Regions from separate parts of the Sporolactobacillus pectinivorans genome, predicted to be linked through region 1. Evidence: predicted binding sites of a transcription regulator. Region 1 holds the regulator's gene; the other holds the start of a gene.

Region 1 (11,146 bases):
ACGGTCGGGAAACTCTCCGCACTGGTAAGCTCCTTATTATATACGGCCACATCTTTGAACAGATCCACAGTATTAACTTCCTGAAAGTAATCCGTTCCGGTCAATCTGGAAGGAATATGACCGACAAGCACGAGCATTGGAACATGATCCATTTTTGCGTCATACATGCCATTTAACAAGTGGATGGCGCCCGGACCGCCAATAGCGAGACAAACACCGATCTTGCCGGTTAATTTGGCGTAGGCTGCAGCTGCCAGCGACGCAACTTCTTCATGACGGACCTGATAGAACTTAATTTTACTTTCTTTTTTTCTCAGTGCTTCAACCATTGTATCGATGGAATCGCCCGGGATGCCGTAAATATGATCGATACCCCAGTTTTCAAACAACTTGATTACTGCTTCACTTGCCTTGATCTTTCCCATAGAGAAAGTCCTCCTTCAAGTTTAATAGCTTGCTTGAAACATGACAGGATCTGTGCCTCAAGCTTTTATCTTTTTATTTGACAAATTTGTGAACCTTATGAGTCTATTTTATGACTTTTTTAAAAAAATGCAAATGCTTATGCTTTCAAAGTTATAAAAAACCATGATTTCATGATTTGTTGTTCTTCGATGCCTTAATTTTCTTAAATCTTGTTGTTAACTAGATTTTTTCTCGGAGATCTGTTAAATCTTTATTTAGAATAAAAAAGTATGAAGGAGGAGTTGACAGCATGAGTTTCGTCTCAATTATCGCGTCACCTGAAAGAGTCTCAGTCGTCAGTGATTGTCATCTGACTGATTTGGATAAAAACGGGGATCGGATTGTGTTACCCGGAACAAAACCGAGTATGGTAAAAGTATCGGAAAATCAATTAGTGGTTTGCACGGGAAGCGCATCGGCACTCAAAAAAATTAAGAAAATGTATCCTTTTCAAAAGGAAAATCATGTTTTTAATGAAACTGCGCTTGAGGCAATAGAGGAGACGATACGGCATGTGCCTTTTGAAAAACAGGATGTCCTGTTTGCTCTGGTCGATTGTTCGGGACCGGTCTCTTGCATGATTGTTTCAAATAAACCTGGTGATAGACGGCAGACGCTGGTTCCTGACCATCGCAGACTTGCCGTCTTATTCCTTGCCGGTCGGGAAATTAGTGAAGAGAATGCTAAAAGGATATCGGATGAATTTAATCGGCTCGTTCAGAGTACCGGAAAAGAAAGAACTAATCAGATCTTTGAAGCACAGAAAAAGCTCAACCAGTACGTTGCGGGACTGGATCATACAGTAAGTCAGCGCATCTATCACCTTTTGCTTGAAAAATGAAGACCATATAAAATCAGTCCCGGGTCGGAGATTAAACCGATCAGAAGGTTGTTTTTTCAATCGACGCATCTGTTTAAGATGGATCTGTAAGGTTGAAAACTATGAAGAAACGGGACGTGAAATGGTATGGCCAGGACATTTAGCATTTTTAAAAATAAGCATTACACGCTGTTGTTTTCAGCATCAGTCACCTCTCAGCTCGGCAGTGTGATCGGGATGACGGCGCTGGTTTTTTATCTTTTGGATCGTTTCAGCAATCAACCCTATCTCGCCACATTTAACGAACTGATGTCTACACTGCCTTCACTGCTTATTTTCTGGCTGGTGGGTGTGGCAGCCGATCGTATGGACCGCCAGAAAATTGCGGCTAATTGCGACCTGATCAGCGCAGGATTGTCATTAGGTTTGCTTGTTTCACTGCTTACTCATCTGCTTTGGCTCATTTTTGCCATGATATTTCTCAGGGCTGCAGTGTCCAAATTCTTTGCGCCAGCAGAACAGGCCATCATACAGGGCGTTTTAAAAAAAGAAGATTATCCCGTCGCTGCGGGATTAAATCAGATGATCAGCAGTCTGTTCATGATTTTCGGCAATGGACTTGGAGCAGTTGTGTATTGGCGGGCCGGCGCACCGGGAGCCATTTTGATTGACACCCTTTCGTTTATCGTCTCAGCAATACTGATTCGTTCGCTGAAAATTAGCAGCGAAGTACGGCTTCCTAATGGTAGTCATATTTGGCGTTCAATTAATCTGGAAATGATAAAAAATGATTTCAGCCAGGGATTTCATTATATTGCCCATAGCCGGTTGTTGATTTCACTGATCGCCAGCTTTGCCATTTTCGGTATTATCAACGGCGGTTGCAGTGTCATGCTGATTTTTATTTTAAAATATAAGCTGGCGCCGGATGCTTATCAGTATATTTCCGTCTGGGGAGGGGTGGTCTCCGGCATTGGTATATTAGCCGGAAGTCTGCTGGCCTCGCTATTTTCAGGAAAGTGGTCCTATAAAACAATGATTGTTTCTGGTTTGACTGCCAGCGGCTCATTCATTATTGCAGCGGGTTATGCACCGAATGTAGTGGTTTTCTTGGTGCTGATGTTTTTCTCCACATTGTTTATTCCATTTGTAAATGTTGCGATAGGCGGATGGATGCCCTGTGTTGTTGATCCGAAAATGATGGGGAGGGTGGAGAGCTGGAGTACGCCGATTATGATGCTTTTTCAGTCATTGACGCTTGGTTTGATTATGGCTGCCTTTCCGGCCTGGATTTCTATAGAGTCAATTTTCCTTATTGTGGGCAGCCTGACTTTCCTTTCAGCTATTTATTATACCTTTTTCGTGCGGGAGAGCTTAGACCGAATCGCCGCTGTCCCAACTGTGCGGCCTGGTTCTGAAGCGTAGAAAGCAACCGAAAAGTGTTAGAACCGCCCGGACCGGAAGATAGCGAGCATCACCAGCAAAAACATGAACAGAACGATGGTTACTGCAATATCGAGGATCGGAATCCCGTTGAAAACAGGGTGGCTTCCGAAAGTTTCACCCAGTATTATTCCGGCCAGAATAATACTGAAAGCTAGCAGAATGATGCTGAACGATATCCTGTTGGCGGCCCGATCAAGCTTGGTGAGCAGCATTTCCAGCTGAGGAAGTTCCATTTCGACATGCGTTTTTCCCTTATAAAGATGCATCAGCGTTTTCCGTAATAGTGAAGGAATTTTGATGCTGTTTTCTGCAGCATCGAATAAACTATTATAAAATTTTTTTGAAAGGTGTTCAGGATTCAGACGGTGCAACATCAATTTTCTGCCGTAAGGTTCAGCAATTTCCAGAATGCTGATTTGATCGTCAAGCGCAGTGATCAGTCCTTCGAGCGTGATCAGGGCCTTTCCAAGAAGCGTGTAATCTTTCGGAATGGAAATGCGGTACTTTTTAGTTATTTCAAATATATCCCGGACAACCAGACCAATGTGAATATTCTTAAAGGGGAGGTCATAATATTTGTCACGCAATAGTTCAAGATCGGTTCTGAACAATCTTTCATCCATACCATCAGGCATCGATGCCATGAGAAAAATAGTTCGGAAAAGAAGATCAATATCTCCTTTCATCAGGCCGATAATCAGGTTTGCAAAGTTGTGCTTCATTTCTTCATTTAAAGTGCCGACCTGACCAAAGTCGATGTAGGCGACTTTATTTCCCGGAAAGAAAAATAAGTTACCTGGATGAGGATCGCCATGAAAAATACCAGCGATTAATGCCTGATCAAGAAAAGAACGGACCAGGCGTTCAGCGATGATCCTATGATTGAATCTTTGCGATGAATCATTGACCACATCGCTATATTTGGAACCATGAATGTATTCCAGTGTCAGAACCTGTTGAGTGGAATATCGCCAATATACTTTTGGAATAATGATTTCTTCATCATCAGCAAAGTAGTGGCAGATTTTTTCAGTATTTCTGCCTTCCCTGAAGTAGTCCAGTTCAAGCCGGATTGCCTGGGAAAATTCTTCGACCAAATCGCAGATCTGAAAGCTTTTTGCCCAGGCATAGCGTTTTTCTATCAATGTCGCTAATTCCCTGAGAATTTCAATGTCATTGCTGATCACGGTCTCGATGTCCGGTCTTCTGACTTTGACAACTACACTTTCTCCGGTGACTAATTCTGCCCGGTGAACTTGCGCGATTGAAGCGGCTGCGAGACAGTCTTCCTCAAATTTGGAAAAGGCATTTTCTGTCGAGGCGCCGAGTTCCTCGCCAACGACGGCTTTAATGATTTTGGGGTCGAGAGGAGTGACATGATCCTGCAGTTTTCTCAATTCTGCAGCGATCTGTTCCGGTATGAGGTCGGTCCTGAGACTGAGCAGCTGGCCGAGTTTAATAAAGGTAGGACCGAGTTCTTCACACATAAGCCTGATTCTTCTGCCAAGAGGTTTTGCATCACTGTTCTTGCCCGAAAAATCAGAAGCAAGCTGTTTAGGGAACGAAAGCAGGTGGGACAGTCCGACATCTTTGACGATGTAACCAAATCCATATTTGACGAGCACGGTAAGAATTTCACGATAGCGCTGAATATGCCGAATGTGCTTACCAATCATTGGACTCACCTGTCTGTAGTATCATTTTCTAGACCATTACTCTCCGAAGGATGGATGGAGCAATCTTTTGAGCCTTGTTTCTCAAGATTCTCCAATCTTTCTTTCAATTTGTTATATTCCTCTATAGTAACAAATCCCAAATCTGCGATCGCTCCTTTTGTCTCTTCCCTGAAATCGTTCTTCCATTCGTTTTTTTTTAATTTTCCTTTATCATTTAATTTTGACAAATAGGATTTTGCTTCGTTTGCGGCGGTATTTCCTTCAGTTGTTAACTCATGGATGAATTTTTCCGCCTTGTCCTTGCTGATCACGGTTAAACCAAGACCGATGAGAAAAAATCTTTTCAACTGATCATTCATAGATCTCACTCCAGTCATCTTTTCTATATTTTAACCAACTTTACAGCCAAAGTATATGAATGCGAATACAGAAAAACGTGTTATTACTGAAAAACAAAAAAGCCGGGAAGAAGTTTTACCCATTCCTTCCCGACCTTATACTGTAACGGTGATCAAAACCGCTGATTAGCTTATGGTTCTGAAAACCCCGATAACCTTTCCAAGAATCGTGCAATTATCCAAAAGAATCGGATCCATGGACGGATTCTCCGGCTGCAGCCGGAAATGGTCCTCTTCCTTGAAAAAGCGTTTGACTGTTGCTTCATCCTCCTCAGTCATTGCGACGACAATTTCCCCATTTTCAGCAGTGTTCTGCTGACGGACGATAACTTTGTCGCCATCAAGTATTCCGGCATTAATCATGCTTTCTCCTGAGACATTGAGAATGAAGGCTTCGTCTTCTTCAACCATTGAAAGCGGAACGGGGAAATACTCTTCAATGTTTTCCACGGCGCTGATGGGCATTCCCGCGGTTACTTTGCCAATGACCGGAACAGGAACTGATTTTTCACTAAAAACATTACTATCGTGATCCAGCACTTCAATCGCACGCGGCTTGGTCGGATCACGCCGGATCAAGCCTTTTTTTTCCAGCCTTTCAAGATGGCCATGCACTGTGGAGCTTGAAGCGAGGCCAACGGCATTGCATATTTCACGCACCGAAGGAGGGTAACCTTTGGTTGCAACTTCATGTTTGATAAAATCCAGTATCGATTGCTGGCGATTAGAGATTCTCATTGCCCTGCTCCTTTTCATATTCTTTTGCTTATTATATCATTTGCTATCTTTCGATGCAAACATTCGTTCGAACTATTGACGCGAACTAATGTTCTTCATATAATATGATTATCGAACAAACATTCTCAAGAACATATATTCTTTAATAATGAATTATCGGAGGGATACTGATGAATGCATTTTTTCAACGTCATCAATTAAAGGGAATTTCATATGTTGCAATACTTTTGTTCATGACTGTTGTTCTTTTTTTGACACTGACAAGCCATGTGACTGCCGACAGCAACGGCTTCAGAACGATTACTGTTGAAAAGGGGGACTCACTGTGGTCCATTGCGCAGGAATATCAGCATCAGAATCCGCGACTTTCGAAGGAATCATTTATTGAGCTGGTCGAAAACGAAAACGGGCTTGTTCGCAATCATATTGAACTTGGCCAAAAATTAATCATTCCTATAAATGAATAAATTCAATCGGCTTATCTTACTTACTGGCACAAGAAAAATCTAGGAAATTATTAAATGAGACATGGCTGCCTTTTCATTTGCAAGGCAACTTTTTTATGGTATACTGTTATATAACAAAAGGTTAATTAATATGTTTGTAATGAAACAGCAAATTTTAATTGTTTAATCGCGTGTATTTCATTTTGTGAAATACCGATTAAAATATGTTAAATTCCTCTCGGTGATCTGACCTTGCCTTTCACCGACAGGTTATTTTTCATCCTCCTTCAGATGAACGCCTTACATCTTTTATATGTATAGCGTTCTTCCTTTTTTTGTGGATCCTTAATGTTTTCGATTTTCTGACAAACAATAATCAGGATTTCCAATCAAAGTATGGTTGACCTGATTTCATGGGATAGTGTAAACTGAGAAATGGAAAATTGACACAAGGAGGAACAGGCACATGCTGTGGCTATACATATTAGTGGGCATTGTCAGTCTGGCTGTTGGATTAATCCTTGGCTTCCTGATTGCCCGTAGATATATGATGAACTATCTGAAGAAGAATCCGCCGATTAATGAACAGATGCTCCGTGTGATGATGACTCAAATGGGCCAGCACCCGTCACAAAAAAAGCTCAATCAAATGATGAAAGCGATCAATAATCAGACGAAGGATTGACCCATTGGCCCAACCGGATACAGTAATCCGACTGGGCCTTTGTTATACTTGGGCATGTTTTTAGCTTAAATGGCTAGTCGTTCTTCAGAAAGAATTTAGTTCGATTTAAAATGACTTGCGTGGGGCGCTTCCGCAGATGAAAATCATGATAAAATAGAAAGCAATGGTCGTACATTTCAATGAGGCAGGGATGATGAGTATGAAAATCGGGGTCGTTGGCATTGGTTCAATTGCAGAGAAAGCCTATTTGCCAGTTTATGCTGGTTTGAAAGATGTTGAATTTCATTTTTGTACGCGCAATGCGCAGACGCTTGAAAAAATCAGTGCGATGTACCGATGGAAATATCTTTATCAATCTATCGATCAACTAATTGAAAGCGGTATCGAAGCCGCTTTCGTTCATGCTGCAACTTCAGCCCATCCGGCAATCATTTCTAAACTATTAAACGAAGGAATTTCTGTCTATGTAGACAAACCGATTGCTGACCATTATGAAACGGCGAGGGAACTTACAGAACTTGCTGAAAAACAAAAGGTATTGTTGATGACCGGATTCAATCGGCGTTTCGCACCACTTAACAACGAAGCTTTTGCAGTTCCTGGCAAATCGATGATTGTTTACCAGAAAAATCGTGTCAATGATCCCAAGAACATTCGAACCTTTGTATATGATGATTTTATCCATGTTGTGGATACAGTCCGTTATTTGCTTAATCAGCCTGTCGATAGGATTGACGTGGCTGCAAAGAAAAACGAAGCTAATCTTTACACAAATCTCAGCGTCAATTTGCATGCAGGCAACCGGATGGTCGTTACAGTGATGAGCAGGATGAGCGGGGCTAATCAGGAACGGCTTCAGATTATGTCGCCGGCCGGTGAATATATCGTGCATAATCTGACTGAACTTGAACAAATAAATGGCACGGGCAGGTTTCGGAAACAATTTAGCGACTGGACCGCGACTCTATATAAGAGAGGTTTTGTGCAGATTATTACGGCTTTTCTTGATGCTGTAAAAGCGCACAAAAGTGAGCCGATCTCGAAGGCGGATGCATTGGAAACGCATTTGATTTGTGAGAGAATAGTTCAGAAGGCAGAGAGGAAAGATGAGCCGATGAACTGAAACGAATTAATAGGTTTTAACAACACATGTTTGTGCTAGCTGGGGGATGAATAAGATAGCCGCAGAAATAATTGGATTATTGATTGGTGTGCTGTTCGCCTGCATGGTGATTTTTATCCGACTGAAGGCATCTAAGAAACCGACGAATGCAAAGAAGTTATTGCTTCCACCGCTATTCATGGCGACTGGATTTATAATGTTTATTGAGCCGAAAACATGGCTCCCTTATTGGGAAGCAGGATCGGCTTTTCTGGTGGGGATGGCCTTTTCCATATTTCTAATTAAAACGTCAAAATTTGAACGTGTTGACGATGCCGTTTATTTAAAACGATCCAAGGCATTCGTATTTATTCTCATCGGGCTGCTCGTTGTGCGCACTGTAATGAAGATTGCATTGGAACAGACCGTCAGCGTGCCGCAGACCGCTTCCTTTTTTTTCATCCTGGCATTCGGCATGATCCTGCCGTGGCGCCTTTCTATGTATCTGATGTATCGAAAATTGCTTAGAGACGGACTGACTGATTTAGACCGATAAATATTTACTGAGAAGATAGGTGGGAGCATTTGATCTGGATCGGACTGACAGGATGGGGAGACCATCCTAGTTTATATGAGTCTGACACAAAAGCTTCGAAACTGGAGCGCTATTGCAGCCATTTTCCGATTGTTGAGTGTGACAGCTCGTTTTACGCCATGCAGCCGGAAAAGAATTATGTAAACTGGGCGAATGAAACACCGGATGGATTCCGTTTTATCGTCAAAGCCTATCAAGGTATGACTGGACATCTGAGAGGGAAAACAAGTTTCAAAACCATTGGAGAAATGTTTGATATGTTTCGCATGTCCATTGAGCCGCTGCTTCAGTCAGGAAAATGCCCGATGATCCTTTTTCAGTATCCACCCTGGTTTGACTGCTCTACTGAGAATATTGAAAAGCTTCGTTATACAAAAGAAAGAATGGGAAAGGTACCCGTTGCTATTGAGTTCCGAAATCCAACCTGGTATCTGCCGAGAATAAAAACGAAAACGCTGTCATTCCTTCAAAAAGAAGGATGGATTCACACCATTTGCGATGAACCTCAAACCGAAACCGGGTCCGTTCCAATGGTGCTTTCCGGTTGGGGTGACACAGTTCTGGTCCGCCTTCACGGACGCAATCTGGCAGGCTGGCTGGATCACGGACCAAACTGGAGAAAAGTGCGCTGTCTGTACCGATACAATGGCAAAGAATTGGACGAATGGAAACGGCACCTAATGACCCTTAATCAGAAAGTCAAAAATGTGTACGTTTTGTTTAATAATAATTCGGGTGGGGATGCTGCAGGAAACGCAAAACAATTGATCAGTCTGTTAGGACTCCACTATCCCGGACTTGCACCGAAGCAACTCGGATTTTTCGATAATAACTCATTATGAAAATGAATATTTTTATTTTTTCTATCTAGATGTCTAGACATAATGACAATTCAAATGATAAAATAAGGGCAAAAGGAGCGAATAATCATGTTGAAAAGAATAATCGGCTGTACTATTTATTCGGATCATGACTGGATTGGCAACGGGAGTCTGGCATTTAATCAGGGAAAAATCGTGTCGGTTGGACACTCACTGGATCAAGGCTCAGATGAAGTTTTTCATTTTCCTTCAGAGTATAAATGTATACCGGGAATGATCGATATGCATATTCATGGGGCTAATGGCGCTGATACGATGGACGCGACACCGGAAGCGCTGGGCACGATTGCTTCAACCCTCCCCAAGGAAGCAACGACTTCATTTCTCGCTACGACAATTACGCAGTCTGAAGAGGCTATTGAATCTGCACTGGTTAATGCTGCCCAAGTAATCGGGCGACAGAAACCTGGCGAAGCAGAGATTCTGGGCGTTCATCTGGAAGGCCCGTTTATCAGCAAAGACAAGTGCGGAGCACAGCCGCAGGAATATATCTCAGATGCCGATATTGAACGCTTTGATAAATGGCAGAAACTGAGCGGTGGTCACATAAAAGAAGTGACGCTTGCCCCTGAAATAAAAGACGGACTGTCCCTTATCCGCCATCTTGCCGATCAGCATGTTGTCGCGTCAATCGGCCACAGCAATGGTGTTGATGAGGATGTCATCCGGGCTATCGCTGCAGGCGCTACCCAAGTGACGCATGTCTATAATGGCATGAGGGGCATGCATCATCGTGAACCCGGCATTCTGGGTGGGGCGCTGCTGCATCATGAATTGTATACTGAACTGATCTGCGACGGCAAGCATGTATGCCAGGGAATGGTCAACCTTGCTTATAAACTGAAAGGCAGCGATCGAATGATTCTGATTACAGATGCCATGCGTGCCAAGTGCCTGAAAAACGGCGTTTATGATCTTGGCGGTCAGGAAGTCCATGTAAAGGACGGATTGGCTGTCCTTTCATCGGGGACGATTGCCGGCAGCGTGCTGAAAATGGATCAGGCGTTAAGAAATATGCTTACATTTACGGATGCGACACTTGAAGATATTGTCCAGATGGGTGCTATCAATCCTGCACTTCAATGTGGCGTATTTGACCGAAAAGGGTCACTCGAAGTGGGCAAGGATGCTGATTTCATCATTCTTGACGGGCAAAACCAACTGGTTATGACCGTGTGCAGAGGAACTATCGCTTATCAAAGAGAAGGGGCTCTTCAGTAATGAAAATCATATCCGTTGCAGATAAAAATGAAATGAGCGGACGTGCGGCTTCAATCATTAGCCAACTTGTCCGCAGGAAAAACGATGCAGTCATTGGGCTTGCAACAGGCGGGACTCCCGAAGGAACTTACAGCAAGCTTGTGGAAGACCGTCAAAAAAATCACACCAGTTACAGTAAAATCCGCACTGTAAATCTGGACGAATATGTTGGTATTCCTAGGGATGATCCGAACAGCTACCACACATATATGGAAAATCATCTTTTTAAGTTCGTCGATCTTCCGGCAGGGCAGCATTTTCTTCCGGATGGCAATGCATTATCTCTCAGTGAGGAATGTCGGGGCTATGATCAAATGATTGAAGAACTGGGCGGCGTCGATCTTCAGCTTCTTGGAATCGGACGCAACGGGCATATCGGATTTAATGAACCGGGCACACCGTTCGATATTGGGACGCATACCGTTGAGCTGACAGATTCAACCCGCAGGGCCAATGCAAGATTTTTTGGATCGATTGATGCCGTTCCTTCGCAGGCCATAACAATGGGGATTTGCACAATCATGAAAAGCAGGTCCATTTTGTTGATTGTCTCCGGGGAAAATAAGGCGGAGGCGATGAGCAGGCTGTTGAATACTGAAAAAACTGATACCGACTTTCCTGCTTCTGTCCTGAT
Region 2 (11,146 bases), 140 kb from region 1:
ACAGTGATCCCGGATGTGTCTTATCTGGTTGAAAAGCGTGATAAAATCCGGGCAATTCTGTTGACACACGGTCATCTGGCGAATATCGGCGGATTGCCGTATCTGTTGAAAGAATTAAATGTTCCTGTTTACGGAACCGGATTGACACTCGCACTGGTTCAGGAGAGCTTGAAAGAAGTTGGTGAGAGCTATCAAAAAGATCAGCTTGTGACTATAAATCCGGATCGGGAAATAAAAATCGGCCAGTGCCGTTTTTCATTTTTCCGTACCTATCACAGTGTTCCGGATGCGATCGGAATTGCCATTCATACCCCACAGGGAAATATCGTTCACACAGGTGATTACAAGTTTGATTTTACGCCCGTCGGCAGCATCCGAACGGAAGTCAGTAAAATTGCCGCGCTTGGTGACGAAGGCGTGCTCTGTCTTCTCTCTGACAGTAAACATGCTGAAATCCCGGGGAAGGCGCCAACTGACTCTTTGATCGGGGATCAGTTCAACCACATCCTGTATTCTGCAGTCGGACGGGTGATCGTTGCGATTCACGCGACAAATCTACACCGGATCCAGCAATTTGTGGATGCTTGCGCACTTCATGGGCGCAAGGTTGCAATTGACGGCAAATTCCTCGACAGCACTATTTCTATTGCTGTCAGAAACGGAATCTTGAATGTACCTGGTGACATATTTTTGTCATGGGAAAAAGCGCTGAAGTATCCCAGTGAAAAACTGGCTATTTTAACGAGTGGCCCTGATGGTGATCCGCTGACTCCGCTGACAGGCATGGCTAATCATATGCACAAGGGATTAAAACTCAGGGAAAATGACTTGATTATCTATGCGGCGTCCCTGACCCCAAGCAATGAAAAAACGGTTACTAACGCGATTGATCAGCTGATGAGTGAAGGGGCCCAGGTGATCTTCGGCAAGTCGGTTCATGTTTCAGGACATGGGTCTGCTGAAGATATTAAATTAATGCTGCAGCTTACAAGGCCTAAATATCTGATCCCGATTGACGGTGAATTCAAGATGATGAAGGCGCAGCAGGAAATTGCTGAATCAATGGGCATTTCCGCAAGCCGGGTCTTTCTTCTTGATCGGGGTGATGTTGTCGAACTGATTAAGGGTGAAGCCAGACAATCCGACTCAGTACCTTCAGGTCAGCTTCTCGTTGACGGCCTTGGTGTCGGGGATGTAGGCAACATTGTGCTGAGAGACCGCCGGTTGCTGTCGCAGGATGGTACCGTCATTGTTGTTGTAACATTGGGAAGAAAAACAAAACGAATTCTTGCCGGACCGGAAATCATTACCCGGGGATTTGTCTATGTCAGAGAGTCTGAAGATCTGCTCGATCAGGCTAATCAGATTGTCTCTGAGGTGCTGTCCAAGGCACTGACACAGCATGTTTCCGAGTGGTCATCGCTTAAAAGCGGAATTCGTGATGCATTGAGCCGTTACTTTTTTGATAAAACCAAACGCCGTCCAATGATATTGCCAATTATCATGGAATTTTAAAAATCGGGCCTTAGCGGGCTTGATTTTTTTATGCCGTTAAGAAATTTAGAGGGAACGGTATAAGGTCTGAACAAAAAGAGGAACTTTGAGGAATTTGATAAGTAACTAAAAAAGAAATTTCGAAAGGAACTTCGACTAAGACCGTGCACGTCCTGTGCACAACGCCGAAGTCACCACGTCCATTGGCATGTTCTGCATTAGTCCTCCTGCAGCCGTCACGACCAGGGCTCAACCAACCAAGAGTTTGATTTTTCTTTATGTGCACTGTCCGCGGCCTTTGCGAAAAATTGCCATTTAGAGTAAATTTAAGACATAGGGAGCAGTGTCCTGCAATCTATTGGACAACCATCCATAACAAGAGATTCATTTATTTTTTTATTATTTTAGAGGTGTGAGCATGGCAAAAGGGAAGCAAAGACGCACGCGAGCAAAAAAGGGATGGAAGGAAACACTGATCTATGAGGTTGGTGGATTATGCATGTTTTCTCTCACCTGTATCGGGATCAGCAGCCTTGGCGTCGCAGGTGAAGTGTTGAAGGAAGCCTGTCGCTTTTTTGCAGGGGACTGGTGGATCATCCTTTTGCTTTTTTCTCTGGCGTTGTCTGTCTACTACGTGCTGTTCCGGAGACAGCCGTCTTTCTTTACAAGAAGGATGTCCGGTTTTTATCTGCTGTCCTTGGCGTTGATGCTGATCAGCCATGTTCAGCTGTTTGAAACACTTTCAAAGGTTAATCAATGGCAGAACCGCTCGGTCATTTACAATACTTTTTTGCTTTTTCAAGGTGAACTGACGGGGACTATTCCGGGAAGCGGGCTGGGCGGCGGTATGATCGGTGCCATCGAATTCGCTTTTTTTCACTATCTGTTTGCTACAATAGGCACGCTGTTCATGAGCGGGGTCATGATTATTGTGGCATTAATTCTGATTACCGGTCATTCACTGCGAGATACCGCAAGAAAACTTTTCGGGGGTACGTTCAAAAGCATGCGGAAGAGTTTTCTGGGCGGAAAAGAAGCTGTTCGTAGACTTTTCTCAAGGAAAGCCAAAAAAAGCGGCAGGCCGGGTACCGGACATAACCAAACGGGTTTGTCAGTGGATGCACCGCCAGAAGAACTCTCTTTCCCGGAACCGGAAATACACGATTTTAATGAGCGTCAGGCTGCGCAGGCGGATCCCCCGCAGGATATGCCTCCTGTCCCGAAGCAAAATCTGCCTGCTGCGAATGTCGAGATGCCGGATTCAGCTGATTTCATGCACACATCCGTCGAAAATGAGGACTATCAGCTGCCGCCACTTGAATTACTCAATCATCCGCGTAAAAATGCCCAGAATAATGAACGGAAGCACATCGCGGAGAATGTACGCACGCTTGAGCGGACCTTTGAGAGTTTTGGCGTGCGTGCAGCGGTCCGCGAAGTCCATCTCGGACCGGCTGTCACCCGATATGAAGTTTATCCGGAAGCAGGCGTAAAAGTCAGCCGCATTCTGGGCCTGAGCGATGATCTTGCCCTTGCCTTGGCAGCAAAGGATATCCGGATTGAAGCGCCGATTCCGGGCAAATCGGCGGTCGGGGTCGAAGTCCCTAATCGGGAAGTAGCGATGGTGGGGCTGCGTGAAGTTCTTGAATCGAAGAATGCCAAAAACGCAGTATCAAAACTGACGGTTGGTCTTGGCCGTGATATTTCAGGTGAACCGATTTTATCTGATCTGAACAAGATGCCCCATCTGCTCGTAGCTGGCGCGACAGGAAGCGGAAAAAGTGTCTGCATCAACAGTATTATTGTTACACTTCTGATGCGTACCAAACCGAGCGAGGTCAAGCTTTTCATGATTGACCCAAAGATGGTTGAACTGAACGTATACAATGGCATACCCCATCTTCTGACGCCGGTTGTGACTGATCCTGGAAAAGCAGCACAGGGTCTGAAAAATGTGGTTGGGGAAATGGAGAGAAGATATGAGCTTTTTTCTGAAAGCGGGACACGGAATCTGGAAGGTTACAACGAAACAGTCAGAAAGTTTAACGCTGAACATGAAGAAAAGCAGCCGCTCATGCCTTATATTGTCGTTATTATTGATGAATTGGCAGATCTGATGATGGTCGCTTCAAAGGATGTGGAAGAAACGGTTACGAGGCTTGCACAGATGGCCCGGGCAGCGGGTATTCATCTGATTATCGCAACACAGCGTCCTTCTGTGGATATTATTACCGGGGTAATCAAAGCCAATATTCCGTCACGTATTGCTTTCAGCGTTTCTTCCATGATGGATTCCCGTACTATTCTTGATTCAGGGGGTGCCGAGAAACTGCTTGGGAAGGGCGATATGCTTTTTCTACCCATCGGTGCTTCAAAACCTGTCAGGATACAGGGCGCCTTTTTGTCTGATGATGAAGTTGAAAATGTGGTACGCTACGTGATCGGGCAGCAGAAAGCCCATTACCGGAAAGATATGATTCCTGACGAACAACCGGAAGAAAACCAGGAAAAAGTGGATGATGAGCTGTTTGATGACGCAGTGCAGCTTGTTGTCAACATGCAGACCGCAAGTGTTTCGATGCTTCAGCGCCGTTTCCGCATTGGCTATACACGTGCGGCACGTTTGATTGATGCAATGGAAGAGCGGCATATTGTCGGTCCTTATGAGGGCAGCAAACCCCGCGCTGTGCTTGTGCCAAAACAAAATGATGAAGCAAATACCCGCTGAAGTTATTTTGAAAGAACGAATATATTTATAGTGCGGCGTGAGCCGGCATGAGGATGATGTGATGTGGAAAATGTTCTAATTACGGGCGCCAGTGGCGCAATCGGACAGGCGACAGCGAGAAAAATTGCGGAGTCCGGCCATTCCATTTATCTTCACTACAATACGGGTGAAAAAAGGGCAAATGATTTGTCTCAAGAACTTTCTGCACAGTATCCGGATCAGTTTTTTACCTGTGTACAGGCGGATTTGTCGGAAACTCGAGGCACTGAAAAATTACTGGGTGAGCTTGATCTTCCGGTCAGCGGTGTCGTCTATAACTGCGGGAAAAGTCAGGTAGGGCTTTTTCAGGATGTACCGGAGCACATAGTACAGGAGTTCGTCCAGCTTCAGTTGACGAGTCCTTTCCGTTTAATTCAGCATTTAATTCAGCCAATGATTCGAGCAAAAAAGGGAAGGATCATTTTTGTTTCGTCAATCTGGGGGTTGACCGGAGCGTCGACAGAGGTACTGTATTCTATGGTAAAGGGCGGCCAGAACACTTTTGTCAAAGCGCTGGCGAAAGAGGTCGCTCCCAGCGGGATTACCGCTAACGCGGTAGCACCGGGAGCCGTTAATACGCCGATGATGAATGAATTCAGCAAAGAGAACATTGAATTAGTCAAAGATGAAATCCCGATGGGCAGGTTGGCACGGCCTGACGAAATTGCTTCGCTGATCCAATTTCTTATGAGCCCGGCCTCCGGTTATATAAGCGGCCAGGTCATTTCGGCGAATGGTGCCTGGTATTGCTGATTTGCCTAATACGCTTGTTTTGGCGCGACATAATGAGACGTGGATACTGTCGATGCTGAGAAGGTTTTCACGGCAATATTTCTTTAGCAACATTATCGTTAAAAAGGTCAGATTATGATAATATTAACAAAGGAAGAAAACTAGTTGTTCATTTTGGCATACAGCGGGAAATGGCATCTGGAATACGAATACATAAAGATTAGGCCGGGATGAGGCCTAATCGGTCATATTTTGGGAGCCATTCACCTGACGAGAGCACGGGATCCGGTATTTAGGGAATAGTTAGCTGTTTGTTATGGACTTACCCTGAAGGGAATGTGAGCAGGATCCATTCATTTTGCAGAAATCAAACCGGTCTTTTTGCCGAATAAAATTGATTGCTTTAGCTTTACAATCGCGGCGGTGAACAGATAATAGTTAATGAACGAAACCCAGCGGTCGGATAAAACATGATCTGACCTTAATTAATAATGGCAGGTGTTTTTAGTGAGTGAACTTGGTCAAGCATTGCGGGAAGCCCGGGAGGAAAAGGGGCTTTCTCTGGACGATCTTCAGGAAGAAACAAAGATTCAGAAACGCTACCTCTCGGCGATCGAGAAGGGCGATTTCAAGCAGCTTCCGGGTGATTTTTACCTTAGGGCGTTTATTAAAAGTTATGCTGAAGCAGTCGGGCTTGACTTTAGCACATTTGCTCAGCAGTATGCTTCGGAGATGCCCAAGACGCATCGGGATACTTCTGCCGATATTCATACATTGCCGCCCAGCGGTTCGGAAGAGGTTCCGGCAGTCCGATCGGGGCCGGTCAGATCGAGAAGACCCGGCCGGTCGAGTCCAGTTAGATGGTCTTCATTCATTAATAAGGCTATTACCGTTGTCTTTATACTGATTGTTCTGGTGCTCGTTTATATACTGATCACTGGGATTATGAGTCACCAGGGGAGTCAAACGGGGGAGAAGAGTCAGGGAGCAGGTTCTTCGGTTTCTTTTAAAGGCACCAGCGCTTCGAGTTCAGGAAGTTCGTCAAGCTCTTCAAGAGCGAATTCCACCAGTTCCTCCTCCAGCGATGCTTCATCTGGGCAGCAGACAATAAAATTGGATAATACTCAGGGGCAGATTTCGACTTATACGTTGACCGGGACGACTAAATTTATGGTAGTTGTTTCTTCTAAGACGGGGCTGCCAGCTTGGTTTATGGCAAAAGATGCAAAGACAAATGTGCAGATTCAGCAGGGGATTGTTTCAAATAGCGGAAAGAAGTCCTTTCAATTTGATGCGTCAAGCGTCCAGTCGCTCTCTCTGAGGTTTGGCAGTGTTCCCAATACTTCTTTAAAGATTAATGGACAGTCATTTAATTTTCCAAATAATGGCACGACGCAAGACATAATCATCAATTTCAGTAAATGATAAACCGTTTATCAGCGGGGCCAGCCAGATATGGCGGCTCCGTTTTTTTAGGCCGATCCTTCCAAATTGTGTATTTTATGTGTCTTGCTTGAAAATAAATGAATGTTTTTCTCATATTGAGGAGGATTCTGACGTGAATATCGCTAATAAGTTAACTGTAACCCGAATAATTATGATCCCCGTATTTTTGATTTTTCTTCTGTCCCCGATGGACTTAGGTGCTTTAAGTTTCGGTCACTTTTTACTTCCGTTTTCCCATTTGCTTGCTGCCCTTGTATTTATTATTGCTTCCATTACGGACTGGCTGGACGGGCAGATCGCCCGAAAACGGCATTTAGTCACTAACTTCGGCAAATTTCTGGATCCGCTTGCCGACAAGCTGCTTGTCATGAGCGCGTTTGTATCTTTTACCGGCATGGGCAGGATGGCTTCCTGGATGGTGATCGTTATCCTCGCACGAGAATTTGCTGTGACCGGTCTCCGTCTTGTGGCAGCGGGGGAGGGGGACGTGATCGCCGCCAGCAAAATTGCAAAATGGAAAACTTTTTCTCAAATGCTTGCCATCATTTTCTTCCTGTTTAATAATATTCCTTTCGGGATCAACGGTTTCCCGTTTGATCAGATCTTGCTTTGGATTGCCGTTATTCTGACGATCCTTTCCGGAGCTGACTATTTTTATAAAAATCGTGACGTTTTGCTCCGCTCAAAGTGATTCATTCTGGTTGCGCTTAGAGTCCGGGTGTTTGATAATAAAATGGATGAATAGCAACAAAGAACAGAAAGATGGGAGTCTGGCATAATGAATGCAGAAATTATTGCGGTCGGATCGGAACTGCTCCTGGGTCAGATCGCTAATACAAATGCCCAGTTCATATCAGAACAGCTTGCGCTGCTTGGAATTGATGTTTATTTTCACACCGTATGCGGTGACAATGAATCCAGGCTTTGCGATTCAATCAAGCAGGCAGAATCACGCGCGGAACTGATCATTTTTACCGGTGGGCTCGGTCCGACAAAAGATGATCTGACCAAAGAAACAGTGGCCAAACTGCTTGGAAGAAAATTGGTAACGAATCAGCAAGCGATGGACAGCTTGCTGGACTATTTCAAGGCAACAGGGCGGGAAATGACGGAAAACAATCTGAAGCAGGCACTGGTCATGGAAGGCAGCCATGTGCTGCCGAACAGACAGGGGATGGCCCCAGGAATGATCGTTGAATCAGGCGGGCATATTTATTTGCTGATGCCGGGTGTTCCTTCAGAAATGAAACCGATGTTTCTAGACTTTGCAAGGGATTATTTTGCCCGTAGCTACTCGCAACACATTCAGTCACGTGTACTTCGTTTTTTTGGTATCGGTGAATCCCAGCTGGAAACGAAAATCATTGATCTGATCGATGCCCAGTCCAATCCGACAATTGCGCCGCTTGCCAAAGAGGGTGAAGTCACCCTCAGACTGACGGCTAAACATACAAGCAAAGATGAGGCAGAAAAAATGCTGGATCGGATTGAGCAGAAGATCGATCAGCGAGTCGGCACCTATCTATACGGCTATAATGAGGAATCACTTCCTGAAGTTGTATTCAGATTTTTAACATCTGAACGGAAAACGATTGCCTTCGCCGAGAGTCTAACGGGTGGAATGGCTTCGGAATGGATGACCGGTTTTCCAGGTGCTTCCTCTGTCCTTAATGGAGGCGTTGTGTGCTACACGAATGCAGTTAAGGAACGCGCACTTCAAATTCCTTCAGAAGTGCTTGACAGTGACGGTGCTGTCAGTGAGCGATGCGCAAAATTGATGGCTTCTTCAGTACGCTTGCTCTGCGGGTCGGATATTGGGATTAGCTTTACAGGTGTTGCAGGGCCGGATAAAAGTGAGGGCAAAGAGGTAGGTACCGTTTATATTGGATTTGCCGACGCGGATGGTTCCAAAAGTTATCTGTATCATTTCAGGGGATCACGGAGGAAAATCAGAATTCAGTCGGTCAAAACCGGCTATGATCTGATTCGAAGATATCTGCGACACTTGCCGGTGGTTGGAAAATAATGCTGGAGCCCTGCCAGATACGAATAAATATTCTGGGGAACAGTTGTGCTTATTTCCGAAAAAAGGTATGATAAATATACGAAGCATGAGGAGATGAACTGGGACGATGGCTGAAAGAAACGAAAGGAAAGCAGCACTTGAGAGTGCTTTGCGCCAGATTGAAAAACAGTTTGGAAAAGGTTCGATTATGAGACTGGGTGAACAACCGGATCAGCGCGTGTCTACTGTATCCAGCGGTTCACTGGCTTTGGATATTGCAATGGGGGTTGGCGGTTATCCCCGCGGCAGAATTATTGAGATTTATGGACCTGAATCTTCAGGTAAAACAACTGTAGCGCTCCACGCGATTGCAGAAGTACAGAAGAACGGAGGACAGGCAGCGTTTATTGATGCGGAACATGCGCTGGATCCTGTTTATGCAGAAAATCTGGGTGTGAACATTGATGAACTGCTTCTTTCACAGCCGGATACCGGCGAACAGGCACTCGAGATCGCTGAAGCGTTAGTCAGAAGCGGTGCTATTGATATCATTGTAATCGACTCGGTCGCCGCATTAGTCCCTAAAGCTGAAATTGAAGGCGAGATGGGCGATGCTCATGTTGGGCTTCAGGCACGGCTGATGTCACAAGCTCTGAGAAAGCTCTCAGGTGCAATCAGTAAGTCAAAAACGACAGCGATATTCATTAATCAGATCCGTGAAAAAGTGGGCGTGATGTTTGGCAATCCTGAAACAACCCCCGGTGGGCGTGCACTGAAATTTTATGCGTCCGTCCGTCTTGAGGTCCGCCGCGCTGAGACTCTGAAGATAGGAAATGATATTGTCGGAAACCGTGCAAGGATTAAAGTAGTAAAAAATAAAGTTGCTCCTCCGTTCAAGCAGGCAGAGGTCGACATTATGTATGGACATGGCATTTCCCAGGAAGGAGAAATACTTGATATCGGATCTGATCTGGATATAGTTGAAAAAAGCGGATCCTGGTATTCATTTAATAAAGAACGTCTCGGTCAGGGACGTGAGAATGCCAAGTTGTTTTTGAAAGAAAATGAACCGATTAAAGAAGCAATCAAGGCTAAGATACGGGATCATTACCATCTCGATGAAGATGATCAGGATGAGCATGCAGATGAATCGTCTCCTGATGAAAATCAGCAGCCTGCAGGGCAAGAACTGGATTGAAAATTACCTTGTAATATTTTATTGACTAGAGGGAAGATTGTGCCTGTCTCAGTTTATGGCGCAGTCTTCTTTTATTTATTTACTATATTTGTATCGGAGGAGGTTCCCACCTCTGAACTATGTACATAAAGAGGTAGATCAATAAACGATGGCTTGTGCACAACAATGACACTAATCTTGCTCGGGCCAGCACAAGGTTGACAACCCAAATACGCAATTATAAAATAAACTTGTAACGATTTGGTTACTGACTTTACGAATATGTAAATATTTTTGCCAGTAAGTGCTTGAAAAGCTGACATAGGGCTTATATTGGAGCTTAACGTCCATTGGAACAAGCGGTTTCCGAACGTTTAGCCAGCGTATGTGGCAATACAGCGCATGGACCTGCTCCGGATATTCTTTATCGATCCTTTATTGAGCGCTATTCAAAAAAGTTAAAGCAATTGGTTTACTTTTTCGCGATACGGAAAAGCAAGGAGGTGAAATGATGAGTATTATTATTATCATCTCCATTGTGCTGATCTCTGTAGTTTGTCTGTTTGTTGGTTATTATTTCCGAAAAAAAATTGCTGAGGCAAAAATTGCTTCCGCTGAGACAGCGGCACATCAGATTGTGGAAGATGCACACCGCGATGCTGAAGCACTGAAGAAAGAATCACTTCTTGAAGCCAAAGAAGAAATTCACACGATCAGGTCTCAGACAGAAAACGAAGCCCGGGAACGTAGAAATGAACTTCAAAGGCAGGAAAACCGCCTGGTTCAGAAAGAGGACCTGCTGGATCGCAAAAGCGAATCTCTTGACAATAAAGAAAGTTCATTGGAAAAAAGGGAGGAAGCACTTAGCAAGAAACATCGACAAATTGAAGAGACGCAAGGCAAAGTGGAGGAAATTCTGCAAAAGCAGCAGGAGGAGCTGGAACGGATTTCTGGTCTGACCAATGAGGAGGCCAAGGAATTGATCCTCAGAGATGTCAGGCGGGAAACAACACGAGAGGCTGCTCAGATTGCAAAGGAAATCGAGACGAGAGCGAAAGAAGATGCTGAAAAGAAAGCTAAAAGCATTCTTTCACTCGCTATTCAAAGATGCGCGGCAGACCATGTTGCGGAAACAACAGTATCAGTTGTCAACCTCCCTAATGATGAGATGAAAGGGCGTATTATCGGTCGCGAGGGGCGTAATATCCGTACACTTGAAACACTGACCGGTATTGACCTGATTATTGACGACACACCCGAAGCAGTCATTCTTTCAGGGTTTGATCCGATACGTCGTGAAGTAGCAAGGATTGCTTTGGAGAAGCTGGTTCAGGATGGTCGCATTCATCCGGCTCGAATCGAAGAAATGGTTGAAAAGGCCCGTCATGAAGTAGACGAAAAGATTCGTGATTATGGGGAACAGACGACTTTTGAAGTTGGAATCCACAGCCTGCATCCGGATTTGATTAAGATTCTCGGCCGATTGCACTTCCGTACGAGTTACGGCCAGAATGTACTGAAACAT

The links. Region 1 encodes LexA, which represses DNA repair genes until DNA is damaged. Its sites were predicted from a motif close to CGAACATATGTTCG; they were not measured.
Region 2: the regulator LexA is predicted to act here: its motif matches at 8,486-8,499, upstream of recA (recombinase RecA).

What each region holds. Positions count from the first base shown of each region.
Region 1 is NZ_NXGA01000001.1:2,097,795-2,108,940, forward strand. Features, by position in the region: gene COP04_RS10070 (pyruvate oxidase) at 1-425, opposite strand, end outside; gene COP04_RS10075 (hypothetical protein) at 716-1,306, shown strand; gene COP04_RS10080 (MFS transporter) at 1,433-2,710, shown strand; gene COP04_RS10085 (ABC1 kinase family protein) at 2,728-4,407, opposite strand; gene COP04_RS10090 (phasin family protein) at 4,413-4,766, opposite strand; gene lexA (transcriptional repressor LexA) at 4,932-5,543, opposite strand; gene yneA (cell division suppressor protein YneA) at 5,714-6,010, shown strand; gene COP04_RS10105 (YneF family protein) at 6,456-6,674, shown strand; gene COP04_RS10110 (Gfo/Idh/MocA family protein) at 6,868-7,797, shown strand; gene COP04_RS10115 (CcdC family protein) at 7,844-8,332, shown strand; gene COP04_RS10120 (DUF72 domain-containing protein) at 8,362-9,213, shown strand; gene nagA (N-acetylglucosamine-6-phosphate deacetylase) at 9,301-10,473, shown strand; gene nagB (glucosamine-6-phosphate deaminase) at 10,473-11,146, shown strand, end outside.
Region 2 is NZ_NXGA01000001.1:1,958,338-1,969,483, forward strand. Features, by position in the region: gene COP04_RS09365 (ribonuclease J) at 1-1,515, shown strand, start outside; gene COP04_RS09370 (DNA translocase FtsK) at 1,913-4,222, shown strand; gene ymfI (elongation factor P 5-aminopentanone reductase) at 4,286-5,014, shown strand; gene COP04_RS09380 (helix-turn-helix domain-containing protein) at 5,501-6,418, shown strand; gene pgsA (CDP-diacylglycerol--glycerol-3-phosphate 3-phosphatidyltransferase) at 6,552-7,130, shown strand; gene COP04_RS09390 (competence/damage-inducible protein A) at 7,218-8,465, shown strand; gene recA (recombinase RecA) at 8,572-9,642, shown strand; gene rny (ribonuclease Y) at 10,133-11,146, shown strand, end outside.